DNA from 2 places in the Romboutsia sp. MSSM.1001216sp_RTP31141st1_G3_RTP31141_220114 genome. Region 1 is predicted to be linked to the other one. Evidence: riboswitches for the same ligand, from Rfam matches in the RefSeq annotation. Region 1 holds a riboswitch; the other holds the start of a gene.
The links. A riboswitch is a leader RNA that binds a small molecule or an ion and turns the genes downstream of it on or off. The one in region 1 is predicted to bind lysine.

Region 1 (8,148 bases):
TTTTTCAATGTATTTAGTATACTTTCAGTTGTTCCATTTTCATATCCTGCATCAAATGTTAAGTATATTATTTTTTTATCCTTATCACCGACATAATATGAATTATACTTTTTAAAGAAATTAGCTTCTTTAATAGGTTCTGGTTGTTTTCCATCGTTTCTTGGATTGAAGTACCAGTTATATTCTGTGTTTATAGGATTTAATATTTGAGTTTTAGATTTATTTACTATATTAAAATTTGTAGTAAATATTAATGTAAATATAAGTAAGAAAAATCCTATTAGTAGATAGTTTGTTGTATTTTTTTTATTCATAAAGTCACCTCTAGTAGTGTAGTAAATTTATATATAGTTTTAATAATTAAGTTAAAAATATACTAATAAAAGTAAATGGAAATTATATTTTTACTTTTTGGATAAACTTATCATATAATTATGTATACAAGACAATGAAATAAATATGTTTAAGCACAGACATATTTGATGGAAGGTAAATGAAATGGAGAAATTTATACATCAATTAACTAGTAAGTTATATAGTGTTTTAGATAATATAACTTACTTAAATATAGAAGTTAGCAAAAATTCAAATAAAATTAAGTTAATAGGAGTAAAGTTTTTTAATAATCAAGTATACATTTTTGAGGAAATAATAAATAATGATGATAAAAATTATAAGATAAATAGTTTAAATGATTTTATAGGAGATAGCTATATAGCAATGTTTGATTTATCATCTAATAAAAAGTTTATAGAGAACTATATAAACGAGAAGATATTAGATGTAAAAGAGTTAGTGCATGTAATTAAGCCCTATTATAGTGATTATAATATTAAGGATTTAAATGATATATTAACAAATGATAAGTATATAAGTGATTTAATAAGTATTGTAAATATTGTAAACAATATAATAATAAGTATAAAAAAAGAAGATAAATTAACATTAGAGCCTTTAACATTTAAAATAAATTCTTACTTAAATAAATTTTCACTACCTAATTGGGAGTGGAGTGAGTTAATAGATAGTGTAGATGATATTAAAGAATTAGAAAGTTTAGAAAAAAAAGCAGAAGAAAAATTAAAAGATAATAAAAAAGAAAAACTAGTAATAAGAAAACTAAATGAAAATGAAAGAAATTATGAAGAATTATTAAAAGATGAAAGTATATGGGCTAAAAAAGAAGGATTTATATATGAATACAGGCCAGGGCAGTATGAATTAACCAAAACTATAAGAGAAACTATAAGTAGTGCTACTACTTATAAAATAGCATGTATAGAGGCCCCAACAGGAATAGGTAAAAGTGTAGGATATTTACTTCCAGCTATATTAGAAGCAAGGTTAAACAAAAAGAGAATGATAATATCTACAGACACTAAAGAGCTTCAAATACAATTGATCAATAAAGATATACCTAATGTATTAAACTCATTAGGTCTTATGGGAAAGATAAAGTATGGATACATAAAAGGAAAAAACAACTATATATGTGTAGAAAAATTAGAACAGTATAAGAATGAATATACCTCTAAAAAAACAACTAAAAAAGAAATACTAGGGATACTACTACTAGAACAAATAGTTAAGGAAGGAAAACACGGTGATATAGAGGAGATAAGTCCTTCTATATTAAATGAATTTAATGTAATAGGTGATCATATAAAACATGTTAGTTGTGATCCGAATTTATGTAGACCTAAAAAGTGTAATAAAGAATGTCTATACAAAAATAGGGTAGAAGAATTAAAAGAAGAAGATATAACTGTTATAAATCACTCTTTATTGGCAAAGTGGCCTTATAAAGAAGAGAAACCACTAGAAAATATTATAGTGGATGAGGGTCATAATTTAGCTGAAAAGGGATATGATTTTTTCTCAAGTACTATAGAATACAAAGCACTAAAATATTTTTTAAAAGAAATATATCCATATGAATATATAGGAAATAGTCCTTTCATATATGAAAAATATAAAACATCTAGAAAGATAAAGTATTTTGATAAGTTTTATCATCATGTTCACTTTGGAAGAGATATAAAAGAAAAAATAAGTAGGAATATAAATTTAATTTTAGAGGAACTTAACTCTGTTCTAAGATTTGGTATAGAATCAGATTATAATTATTTAAGTAAGTATAACTTAAGGTGGGAATTTAACCTACAACAAAGTGAAGTGCTAGGAAAGGTAAAAAAAGAAGATGAATATATAGAATTAACATATTTAAGTTATAGTAATAAGATTAGAGATAGTTTTGATAAAATACTAAGAAATTTAATAGCTATATTAGTTATAATTGATAGAAATATAGATGATGATAGTATAGATAAGGAATCTGATATATATAAATTTGGTAAAGCAAGAATAAAAGAACTAGAAGATATAAGGACTACATTTGAACTATTTATGGAATTTGCTGAAGAAGACGATTTTGCAAGAATTATTGAAATAGATAAAAATTATACTAACTTCGAGGCTAAAGTTGTTCCTTTAAAACTAGCCAAATTGTTTGAAGAAAATATATTAAGTCAAGTGGAAAGTGGTATATTTATATCTGCTACTTTGAGCGTAGAAAACAATATGAATTATTTTAAAAATACTCTCGGTATAAATAGGGTTGAAAATATCGAAAAAGTGATAGAGCCTTTATATAATTATAAAAACAAAGTATTAACATTAGGGTTAAGCGATTTATCAAATTATAATAATAAAAACTTTACAACAGACATATCAAATACTATATACAAAATATGTGAGGTAACACATGGACACTTATTATCATTATTTAATAGTACAGATAGATTAGATAAAACATACGAAGATCTAATTCATATATTAAATGGAAAAAACATAGATATATACAAAAACAAAAAAGGAATTAGAAATTTAAAGAATATGAATCAAAATTGTGTGGTATTAGGATCGAAAGGATGCTTTGAAGGTGTAGATGTTCCAGGGGATGGACTTGTGTGTGTAACCTTAGATAAAATTCCTAATCTAAATCCGAAAGATCCTTTATACTCAACTATTATGAAAAAATATGGCTTGACCTATCAATCTATAAACTACCCTCAGATGGCTATTAAGGTAAAACAAGCTATGGGAAGGATCTTAAGAAGCAAATATGATTACGGATGTTTTATAATCTTTGACATAGGAACTAATGGGCATACTTTAAAAAAATTAGAGAGAGATCTTCATGGTTGTAAAATAAATATAGTTAGCAAAAATAATATACAAAACTATACTAATAATCATCTAAATATATGTAGAAAGCAGGTTATGAGAGAGGTATTAGTAGATGTTAGGAACTTACTAACAATTACAGATATAGATGACATAAAAGATATAGAACAGTTTGTAGTTGAGCAAATGAATCAAAGGTATATAAAGTGCAGAGTTACTTCAAATAATAATGATAAATTAAATATAAAGTACTTTAATCATAGATATACTATACCAAAAGAAAAAATCAAATTAAAATCTAAGGTATGAGATTATAAAAAGACTTTACCTATATTTTAATTATTGAATAAGATTAGATATTTAAGAAAAAATAAATCTTATAAAAGTAGTTAAAAGAAAGGATGTAAATATGAGTTATATATTACTTATAATAGGTTTTTTAATTCTTATAAAAGGAGCAGATGTATTTGTAGTTGGCTCATCATCTATAGCAAAAACATTAAAGGCCCCAACACTTATAATTGGGCTTACAATAGTTGCTTTTGGTACTAGTGCACCAGAAGCTGCAGTAAGTATAACAGCAGCATTAAAAGGAAGTAATGATATGGCTATAGCCAATGTAGTAGGGTCTAATATATTTAACTTTTTATGTGTTTTGGGAGTCGTAGCAATAATAAATCCTATAAAGGTACAAAAGAGCACTATAATTAAAGAATTCCCATTTGCAGTACTTGCAACTATAGTACTATCTATATTATCTCACGATATAAAGTTTCAAGGGTATACTCAAAATGATTTAACAAGAGCAGATGGGCTGATGCTACTAACTTTATTTGGTATATTTATGTATTATTTAGTAGAGATGGCCATAACATCTAAAGAGGAAATGGAAATAGATCAAGCTGATGAGAGCATACCTATGAGTAAAAGTATACTAATGAGTATCCTTGGTATAATTGGAATAATAGTAGGTGGTCAGTTTGTTGTAGATAGTGCAAGCAATATTGCTTTAGCTTGGGGTATGAGTGAAAATCTAGTAGGCTTAACTATAGTATCTATAGGAACATCTCTTCCAGAGTTCGTAACAAGTATAGTTGCGGCTAGAAAAGGTGAAAGTGATATAGCTATAGGTAATGTAGTTGGTTCGAATCTGTTTAATATATTATTTGTTTTAGGTATATCCTCATTTATAAGCAATATACAAGTTCATAGCATAGTGTTTGTTGATATGATGATTATGATAATAATAACAATATTAACATATATATTTGCAGGAACTAAGCAACGTATAAATAAAAAAGAAGGTATATTATTAGTTATAATGTATATATTATATATGACATTTATAATAATAAGAAAATAAAAAAGAGTCTTTAAAGACTCTTTTTTATTTTAAGCTATTCCGTTTTCAAATTCTTCTATTAAATCTTCATCAGAAAGTTTTTCTATTGTTAATCCTGTTAATCCATAGAATAATGATATTAAAGGACAAATTAAGTTAAAGAATGCATATGGTAAAAATACGAAAGATCCAATTCCAAGTGTTGCTGACATATATGCTCCACAAGTATTCCAAGGAATAAGTGGAGACGTTATAGTGGCACTATCTTCTAAAGCACGAGAAAGATTCTTAGGAGATAAACCTTGTCTTATAAATGCATCCTTATACATACTTCCTGGTATAACTATGGCTAAATATTGGTCTGCAACTGCTAAGTTAGTACCGATACAAGTAAATATTGTAGCAGCTATAAGTCCAAAAGTACCCTTTGCAAATTTTAGTATAGACTGTGCTATAACTTGTAACATACCAGTTTTTTCTAATACCCCACCTACAGTTAAAGCACAAAGTATTAATGATACTGTCCCTAACATACTGTCAAGTCCACCTCTAGTAAGAAGATCATCAACAAACTTCATTCCAGTAGATGAAACATAACCAGACTTAGCAACTACAAGTATATCAGCTATAGATGCACCTTGAAATACTACTGCACAAACGCCACCTAATATAACACCACCTATAAGTGCTGGTATTGTAGGGACTTTAAATATAACCATTGCTATAACAGCACAAGGAACTAAAAGTAAAAATGGAGATAATGTATTGTAATTACTTAATAAAGCATTTTGAATTTGATTTATTTGAGATATATCCATTTCAGAACCTGCATATTTCATTCCTATTATACCGTATAATACAAGTGATATTAAAAGAGCAGGACCAGCTGTATATACCATATGTTTTATATGATCAAATAAAGTAGAACCAGCCATAGCAGGAGCTAAGTTTGTTGTATCAGATAAAGGAGACATCTTATCCCCAAAATAAGCACCAGATATTATAGCACCTGCAACTATTTTACCAGGTATACCTAAGGCACTACCAATACCTAAAAGAGCTATACCTACAGTACCAGCTGTTGTCCAAGATGAACCAGTAGAAATAGATACTATAGCGCAGATTAAAGTAGTTGCCACTAAGAATATTCCAGGTGATAATATTTTAAGACCCCAATATATCATAGCAGGAACTATACCACCAGCTATCCAAGTACCTATTATCATACCAACTACTAAAAGTATAAGTATTGATTGCATTGTCGTATTTATAGTAGATAGTATACCTTCTTCTAATTCCTTCCAATTAAAACCTAATCTAAAAACTGCAACACCACTTGCAAATGTAGCTCCTATTATAAGTGGTATATGAGCAGATATTTCATACTTTCTTAAAAATACTAAACATGTCACTAAAACTGCAACTAAAACAGAGACACATAGTAATGCATCAAATAAAGTTGCTTGTTTTTTAACCTTTTTTGTCATAAAAGTCCTCCTAAAATTTATACCGAATATAACGTTAAGGAGAAAAGAGATAATAAAAAAAGTCTAGGTGTAAAGATATTATCCTAGACTTAAGCATTCAACCGTACAATTAAAAATACGCTTAATCTAAAGATAGCACTCCACATATAAATGTGACAGTGTTATACATATTTTGCATAACCCCAATATATAAGTTTAAAGCTTCCCTTATATATTTCGGCATAGTTACCTTTTATTTTGCTTCTTCGTGCTTACCTCCACAAAACTACTATTTAACAATGCGACCTCTACCAATAGTTATATTCGATTTATTTGATAATAAAGATTATACCATAAATTAAAAAAAAATAAAGCATGAAATATTTAGGAATAAAAAATTTAAGAAAATTTTCACAATAATATGTAAAATAATAAGTCTTTAAAAACTACTTATTTTACTATAGAATAGTTATTAAATGTATGATTTAGAAAAATATAAATTTTATATAAATAGTTATACGAAAGGAAGTGAAAAATTTGGCTAAGGTTAAGTTTTATGCAGTAAGAAAAGGAAGAAACAATGGTATATATAATACATGGAATGAATGTAAGGAACAAATAAATGGTTTTTCAGGCGCTGAGTATAAAAGTTTTACTACGATAGAGGAAGCAAAATCATATATATATGGTGAAAGTGGTGTAAAAATACAAGAGGGAAAAGAACTTGTAAAAGCTTATGTTGATGGTAGTTATGAACATTCAATAAGAGAATATGGTTCAGGGGTAGTTATAATAAAAAATGAAGAAGTTATAAAAACTTATAGCAAAAAAGGAAATGATAAAGATTTAGTTGGAATGAGAAATGTCGCAGGTGAAATAGAAGCTGCAAAGATTGCGATGAATTATTGTATAGATAATAACATAAATAATTTGATTTTATATTTTGATTATGAAGGAATAGAAAAATGGTGCTTAGGATTATGGAAAACTAATAAAGAAGGAACTACTAAATATAAGAAATTTTATGATAATATAAAAGATAAGTTAAATGTTGAGTTTGTAAAAGTAAAAGCACATAGTGGCAATAAATATAACGATGAAGCTGATAAATTAGCTAAGAAAGCTATAGGAATATAAAAGTCTTGCAAAGTATTTTGCAAGACTTTATTTTTAACTTAATCCAAAATCCTCTAATTCAGCTAAAACAAAAGAAGGTCTATTTATACCATCATACATAGCTTTTGCCAAAATATTTGCCTGGTCATATGTCGATGTCCAAGAAAAAATGCCACCAAGACAATTATCTAATACATATAGAGCTTTTATATAAATAGAAAGGGTATCCTCATAAGACATTGAGAACTCTCCATCTTTTACTAGATAAGGTACTTTAGCATCTCTATCAAACATTACTGTATGACCATTTTTATTTATATAATCCCTTCTAAGTTGATCATATGATCTTGTAATTGCAGCTCCAAGTCTACCATAAAAAGGAACTCCAAGTAGTATTTTTTCACGAGGCATACCGGCATTTATTAAATTTTGTACCATAGAATCTACACTATATCCTCTTAAAGATAAATTAGAAGGATATAAATTAGCATGATGTTTCTTAGCATTTTCACCTGTTTCTCCAGCTGTAAAATCATAACTCATTAGATTAAAATAGTTTATTAAAGGAGCTATTTTAGATATTTCAGCACTTCTATTTATATAACCAATATCTCCAGTACCAGCAACACTTAACCACTTATTATCTCCTATAACATCCCTTAGAGCGGTTAGTAAAAGTGTAAAATTTTCTTTATCTTCAGGTCTAGATTTTATACCCGCACCACTACTTCCTGGATATTCCCAGTCAATATCAATACCATCTAAATTATATTGCTTTATAAGCTTATTTGCTTCTCTAGCAAATGCATATCTAGATGCAGGAGTTAAAGCAGCATCAGAAAAACCTTCAACTCCCCATCCACCAATGGCAGCAATAACTTTTAAAGTAGGCTTAATATTTTTAAGACTTATAAGTTGATTTAAATAATTAGGAGTAGGAACTCGTAATGTTCCATTTTCATTAATTTCTACGAATGCATAGATTACAGCATCAAGTAAATTAGGATCTACGTTTCCAGGATTACCAAATACATACTC
Region 2 (8,148 bases), on a different contig from region 1:
TCCAAGTCCATTAGCTATGTCATTGTCTTTTATTTTGGCAAATCTCATATTATCACTCCAAATTCTATAAGTGAAGTACTCTCTCACCTATCTCTTGAGTACGTCCTTTACCCCACATATTTGCCCCAATGTATCCACAAGTTCTTCTCATAACTTGCATTTCATCTTTATCTCTGTTTCCGCAGTTTGGACAATACCATTCTAAATCCTTATCAAGCTTTATTTCACCTGTGTATCCACATTTATAGCATATATCTGGCTTAGTATTTATTTCTGCGTATTGTATATTGTGATAGATGTAATTTATTATTTGCTCTACTGCTTGTAGGTTTTTACTCATATCCGGTACTTCTACATAACTTATACATCCACCTAAACTTATGTCGTGGAATTGACTTTCAAACTTTAATTTTTCAAAAGCATCTATTTCTTCAGTTACGTGAACATGGTATGAGTTTGTATAATACATTCTATCAGTTACATTTTTAATTTCTCCGAATTTTTGCTTATCTATTCTACAGAATCTTGAAGTTAAACTTTCTCCAGGAGTTCCGTATAATCCAAATCCAAGACCAGTTTCTTCCTTCCAACTTTGGCAAGCATCATTTAAATGGTGCATAACTTCTAATGCAAATGCTTCCCCTTCTTTAGTTGTATGACTTACACCAAGCATTGCTTGAGTCATTTCATATACCCCAACATATCCTAAAGAAAGAGTTGAATATCCATCCTCTAAAAGAGCGTCTATCTTCTCTCCTTTTTTAAGTCTAGCTATTCCTCCATGTTGCCAATGTATTGGAGATACATCTGATTTTACTCCTTTTAATAAATCATGTCTAACCATTAAAGCTTCTTTACAAAGTTCTAATCTTTCATCTAATATCTCCCAGAATTTATCCATATCTTTATTTGCAGTTAATGCAACTTGTACTAAGTTTAATGATATTACACCTTGATTGAATCTTCCATACCACTTATAATTTCCATTTTCATCTTTCCATGGAGATAAGTGACTTCTACATCCCATAGGTGGGAAAGTATTTCCTTCATAATTCTTTCTCATTATTTTAGCACTTTGATAATCTGGAACTAATCTTTTCGTATTACATTTAGCTGCTAGCCTTGTAATATAGTCATACTTACCACCTTCTAGGCAGTTATGTTCATCTAATAAATAAACTAGTTTAGGGAATTCTTCTCCTACTTCTTGTCCTTTGTAGTTTTTCATTCCTTCTAATCTTTGCGCTATCATTTCTTCGCAAATTAAAGCCATTTCCCTTTCATATTCATGACCTTCTTCAATCTCTAAATATATAGTTGAAAATGGTGATTGACCATTACTTGTATATAACGTTGATAATTGATATCTTATAGTTTGTATACCTGCTTTTAGCTCCTCTAACATTCTTTCTTCAGCTAATTCTTTAGCCATTTCTTCAGAATACTTTTCTTTGTATTTATTGAAATATTTATCATACGATACTCTTAAAAATGGTGCTATATGCTTTATAGTTATAGAGTTTCCACCATATTGACCGCTTGCTATTTGAGCTATTATTTGTGTTGTAACTGTACAAGCTGTTGTAAATGATTTTGGTGATTCTACTAATTTATTACTTATTACTGTACCATTATTTAACATATCTTCTAAGTTTATAAGCATACAGTTATGAATTGGTTGAATTGCATAGTCCATATCGTGATAGTGAAGTACACCTTCATCATGGGCATGCGCTATATGTGCTGGTATTAATTTTCTTCTTGCTATATCTTTTGAAACTTCTCCAGCTATTAGGTCTCTTTGAGTAGACGCTAATAATCCATTTTTATTTGAATTTTCATTTATAACATCTTCATTACTATTGTCTAGTAATCCTAATATACTTTCGTCAGTTGTATTCACTTCTCTTTTAAATGACTGTACCGCTCTATATCCTTCATAAGCTTTCGCAGTCAATTCGTGTTTATAATCTATTAACTTCTTATATACCATATCTTCTATTTGATATACTGTCGGCGAAGGTGACTTTTCATAACAATTTTCTTCTATTTCGTTAGCTATTTTTTTAGCTATTTCTTCTTCATATATACCGCTACCATATTTCATAGCATTTAGTATTGCATTTTCGATTTTTATTTTATCAAACTCTGCAACCTTTCCATTTCTTTTTATTATATTTAATTTTCTGGTCATAAAACTCTCCTTTTGCCTAATATTTCTTGATGTGTTTGTCAAGTCTTACTAGATAAAAAAACAATAACTTTTTTAATAAAAAGTATTGACTTTTTTGTTTTTCAGCACTTTACTTAACTTTGCATAAGCACTATATGTAGTAACACAACCTCTATTTTATACCATATATAGTGTATATTCAAGCTATTTATATTCACTTTTCTTATACCCCTTGATACCACCTAATTCTAGCTTAAATTTTATATTTTTCAGTAAATTTCCTTATTTTTTTATATTTTTTTGAAAATTTTATAATATCTCGATGTAAATAATCTAATAAATATAAAAGTAGCTATAGATCATATTTACCCAAATTTTTATACAAATAAAATTTATTTTATACTAAAAAGACACTTATATCATTAAATAATATAAGTGTCTTTATATTCTATATCCTAAAAATAAACAAGAATCATGATTAGAGATACTATCCCATACATTAAATAAATTGTCATACAAATATTTATAAGAATAGACTTTATATAATTTAGAATAAGCTAAAACTATCCCCCATTGATAAGTTCTATATACATTATTTCTATGTATATATGGTTTAATCTTCTCTTTATTATAATATATGTATTCTTTCTTTAATGACGTTTTAATTTCTTTTAATATTTTCATAGCCTCCTTTTGCTTTCCCTGTGATATGAGTTTCATACCTTCACTAGACCTTGAAATATAATAATCTATATTCTCAATCATCTCTTCTTCTGAAACTAACCTTTTGTCAAATTCTAAAACAATACTTTGGTTAAACATATGAACTCACCTCTTTATTAATATACTTTTACAAATTTAAACAAATTCCTTTAATTAATCCACTTTTTTTATATCTTTGTATTTATTATTTAAATATATTAAAAAACACTAACTTTAATAAGTTAGTGTTTTAGTAAATAATCTAAATAGATACTTATATAAACATATAATACTTAAATTATATACCTTTATAAATACCTATTTAATTTATTTATTTACTTTTCTTTCTTCCCTTTTTTCTTCAAACTTTTCTTTTTCTAATTTTTTCATAGATTTTTGATGAGCTTTAGCTTCTTTTTGTGCTTCTTTGTAATTTCTTTCGCTGTTAATTTCGAATTCCTTTTTATCACATTTCTCAGATTTTCTTTCTATCTTTTTAGCTTCTCTTTCTTCTAATATTATTTCTTTTTCCAACTTCATTTTAATATCTCCTAACTACATTCTTTAAATTCTTCAATTTCTTTTTTACTTGAATTAAGCTTTCTATCCATATATATTAATTTTATTCCCATATTTTTACATATAAAACATATAAGTTAGATTTTAAACAAAAAAATACTAACTTTACTTGTTAGTATTTTTTATAAAGAATTTAGTTATTTGTTTAATATATCAATTATTTGACTAAATGAATTTTCATTTCCATTTCCACCAACTTGAGTTACTTCATTTGTTTCTTTAGATGATAAAATTTCTTTTTGCTTCCAATTTAAATTACTTCCAACTATTACAATTGGAGAGTTTTTCTTAGCTGCTAATACTCCTGCTGATAGGGCGTCAATTAAATCATCTTGTTTATTTATGCCATCTTTTGCTATAAGTATGTCTTCTAGATTTTTTTCTTTATAAAAGTTCTCTAAAATTAAAGCATTGGTTTCATTTCTATCATCTCCACCTATTCTTTTATAGTTAGGTAATTTAGTTGTTATATCATTAGATATAGTACTTTGTCCACCTATAACATAAGATGTTTGTATATTGTTTTGTTTAATAAACTTATTAATTTTATCAAAATTTTCATTTTGTGATGTTAGTATTATCGGCATATTCTTATTGGCTGCGACAGGTGCTATACTAACTGCATCTGCTAATCCTTTAACTCCATTTACAACAGCTATATTTGATATGTTACCTAATCTTTTAGCTATTTCTAATGATGTGTCATATCTATCTATTCCACTTATTCTATTTACCTTAAATCCATCATATTCAAGCTCATTTACTATATTATTCGATACTGAACTTGTACCTCCAATAATATATATATTTTTAGCTTTTAGTCTCTTTATCTCTTGTTCAATATTATAATATAAGCTGTCATTTGGTGTTAGAAGTATTGGAGCATTTATAGATTTTGCAAATGGTGTGGCTGAAAGAGCATCTGCTATAGAACTTGAATTTACTAATACTACATTATCAGAAGTATCCCAACCTTTTTGACTTATCATTATAGATGTTTCATATCTAGTTTCTCCTACCATTTTACTTATAACTACTTTAGGATTATTTGAGCTTACCTTCATTATCCCAACAGCTTTTAGAGCATTTTCTACTGTTTCTTTTTCACTTGCTGTTTTAGCTTTTAATAATAATACTTCTCCTAGATGATTAAAATCTGATTGAGAATATAAGCCTTCTGTAAGTGCATCATAGAAAAGTTTACCCATTTTTTCTTCTCCGATACCTTTAACATTAATACCATATTGTGTTCCACCTTCAGATATTAGGTAAGCTAATTTATTTATTATACCACTATTTTCATGTACGTAATCATTGTCACAGCTATCATTATGTACATGAGACCTTCTACAGATTTCCATATTATCTACATTATCTATATCTGGGTTTTTCATGCTTCTTAAGTATCCATATTTTGAAAAATCTTCTCCTATAGTCCAATTTTTGCTTGATTTATAAGTATGTTCTACTAAAGTACCAAAAATATCTCCATATGCTTCGTTTATAGCGCCTGATTGAGATACATAATCTAAATTAGCAGTATGTCTTACTACTGAATGAGTATATTCATGTCCAATTACATCTAATGATCCTGCAGAATCATAAGTTGTTGAGTTTTCATTTCCAAAAACTAGTATATCAACTCCATTTACTAGACTGGAAAATGCATTTCCTGGCTCATTTACATTTACAAGTAATTCTGGCTTACTTCCCTTTCCATCTAGCCCATCTCTATTGTATTTATTTAAATAAAAATCGTAAGTTTTTCCTACATGGTAGTTTGCATCTACAAACTTTCCATCGCTCTTTTCTAGTTTTGTGCTAAAATATTTTATATCATTATCCATGCCATAAGGAATTTTATTTTGATAATAATATTGATAAAAATATTGACCTTTTATATCTAAAGTTTTTATAGGTTTTGATCCTCTACTTAAATCTATAAAATAATACCCGTCTTTAAAGCCTGCTTCACCTTGTCTATGTATTACTTGTATTTCTCTTTCATCTCCAAATACACCTTTTGCTTTAATTTTTTCTGATTTGATTATATTGTTTGTGTTTTCGTATTGATTTATTATATCTCCACTGTTAGCATCTATAAATACAATTTTGTTATAAATTGTTTTTCCTATTATATTTACATCTACTTTGTATGCAAGTTTATATTCTTCTTTACTTTTATATAAATATAACTCTACTTTTTCATTTTTATTTAATTCATTTTTTAGTTCAAGTTTTTCCTTTGCTATCTTAAGTGCATCATCTTTAGTTAAAGTCGGATTATAGTTAAATCCTTTTAATGTCTTTGATGTTGGCTCTATATATCCTGAAATTGATTTTATATTTCCGTCATAATCTACGCATCCTACTAAATCTGAACCATAGATAGGTATATTATTTATATACTGTTGAAGTCTTACTATAACCTGAGAATCATTTTTATCATCTTCTTTTGATTTGACTTTGAAAGTAGAAGTTTTTTCTACATTGCTTAAATAATTAATTAGGATTTGTTGAGGTGATATACCTTCTTTTTTCTCTTCCTTTATATTACCACTTACTACAAATGGTTCCGATTTTTCTATAGCTTTTTTTAATTCTTGTTTTTGCATATCCTCACTTGCAAAACTCAAACTAGTTAGATTTATAGTTATTAAACATAGTGTTGTTATGCTTGCTATGCTCTTTTTTAATAATGTCACTTGCTTTCCCCCTCAATTTTCTTTATTTAATGCTTTTGCTCCTTGTTATATTTTTACTAACTATGTTAACTCTATTTTAACACTTGCAATTATTGTTAGTAAACTTATTATTTATTGTTTTTGTACAAAATCTAATCTTTTCTATTGACTTATTTTTTGTTTTGGTTATAATTTAAAACAACAAGTAGATAACTGAGATAGAGGCGCGAAATTTAAGAGTAGTATTATGGAGGTAAGCTCAATGAAATAATACAAAAGGAAATTTCGCCGAAGTAAATAGTTAATGGCTTTGATACTATTTACTGGGCTTATGTAAAATATGCATAAGACTGTCACATTTTTGTGGAGAGCTATTTTCAATGAAAACGTACGGTACGTTGTATTTTTTGTATATAATTTACGTATTTTTGTCATGGGTATAGTCTCATGGCTTTTTTTGTATACAAAAACCTTATGTAAACCTAAAATTACTGATAACTTATATAAGGTATATCAATAACTCAATAATATAAAAATATATCTGAGTAACCGTCGAAGTCGTTAGCGACATAAACTAAGCGCATTTTTATTGTTAGATAAATTTTATTATCTTAGTTACTTACTTATGGAAAATTTACACCATAAGGAGGATAATCAAATGAGTGAACAAAATCAAGAATTAAAAAGAGGATTAAAAGCAAGACATCTAAACATGATAGCACTAGGTGGTTCTATTGGAACAGGTATATTTCTTGCAATGGGAGATACTATCTATCAAGCAGGACCTGGTGGTGCATTAGTTGCATATGGTTTAGTAGGCATTATGGTTTATTTTTTAATAACAAGTTTAGGTGAAATGGCTACTTTTATGCCAATCTCTGGATCTTTTAGTTCCTATGCTACTAAATTTATTGACCCAGCACTTGGGTTTGCACTTGGATGGAATTACTGGTACAACTGGGCTATAACAATAGCTGCCGAAATGGTTGCAGGTTCTTTAGTTATGAAATTTTGGTTCCCAAACATACCAGGAGTTTACTGGAGTTTATTATTTTTAATAATAATTGTCGGATTAAACTTCCTATCATCAAAAGCTTACGGTGAGTCTGAATATTGGTTTGCTGGTGTTAAAGTTGTTACTGTAATTATATTTTTAATAATAGGTGTATTAATGATAGTTGGTATAATTGGTTCTGATGAAATAGGATTTCATAATTATTTTATAAAAGATGGACCTTTCCATGGTGGAATAAAATCAATCTTTGCCATTTTTCTAGTTGCAGGATTTTCATTTCAGGGAACCGAACTTATAGGAGTTGCTGCTGGAGAAAGTGAAAATCCAGAAAAAACTATTCCTAGGGCTATAAAATCCATATTTTGGAGAATATTAATATTTTATTTAGGAACGATAATAGTTTTAGGTGCTATAATACCTTTTACACAGGCTGGTGTTTCTGAAAGTCCATTTACTATGGTATTTGAGAAAGCAGGTATAGCTGGAGCTGCTTCTCTTATGAATGCAGTAATATTAACATCTGTATTATCTGCTGGAAATTCTGGTATGTATGCATCAAGCAGAATGCTTCACTCTATGGCTAAGGATGGACTTGCTCCAAAGCTATTTGCTAAGACTAATAAAAGAGGTGTTCCTGTAAATGCTTTAATATTAACTACTATAGTTGCATCTTTTTGTTTCTTAACAGGTGTATTTGCCGAAAGTACTGTTTATGTTTGGTTAGTTGCTGCATCTGGCCTTGCTGGATTTATAGCATGGGTTGGAATAGCAATATGCCATTATAGATTTAGAAAAGCATATACTCATCAAGGTAATAATTTAAAAGATTTAAAATTTACTGCTAAATGGTATCCTTTTGGACCTATACTAGCATTAATAATGTGTATAGTTATAATAATAGGTCAAGGTTATTCTTGTATTAAACCAGATGGCATTGACTGGAGTGGTTTAATAGCTTCTTATATAGGTATACCTCTATTTTTAAGTATATATAT

Region 2: linked by a shared signal. The riboswitch ahead of ABCP60_RS08330 (amino acid permease) and the one ahead of nhaC (Na+/H+ antiporter NhaC) in region 1 are both predicted to bind lysine.

What each region holds. Positions count from the first base shown of each region.
Region 1 is NZ_JBCIUO010000007.1:118,345-126,492, reverse strand. It holds gene pdaA (delta-lactam-biosynthetic de-N-acetylase) at 1-314, opposite strand, end outside; gene ABCP60_RS11410 (ATP-dependent DNA helicase) at 499-3,495, shown strand; gene ABCP60_RS11405 (calcium/sodium antiporter) at 3,596-4,549, shown strand; gene nhaC (Na+/H+ antiporter NhaC) at 4,579-6,015, opposite strand; lysine riboswitch at 6,141-6,313, opposite strand; gene ABCP60_RS11395 (ribonuclease H family protein) at 6,532-7,131, shown strand; gene ABCP60_RS11390 (peroxiredoxin) at 7,165-8,148, opposite strand, start outside.
Region 2 is NZ_JBCIUO010000004.1:46,302-54,449, forward strand. It holds gene nrdG (anaerobic ribonucleoside-triphosphate reductase activating protein) at 1-48, opposite strand, end outside; gene nrdD (anaerobic ribonucleoside-triphosphate reductase) at 65-2,194, opposite strand; gene ABCP60_RS08315 (hypothetical protein) at 2,615-2,995, opposite strand; gene ABCP60_RS08320 (hypothetical protein) at 3,203-3,415, opposite strand; gene ABCP60_RS08325 (cell wall-binding repeat-containing protein) at 3,592-6,159, opposite strand; lysine riboswitch at 6,350-6,520, shown strand; gene ABCP60_RS08330 (amino acid permease) at 6,797-8,148, shown strand, end outside.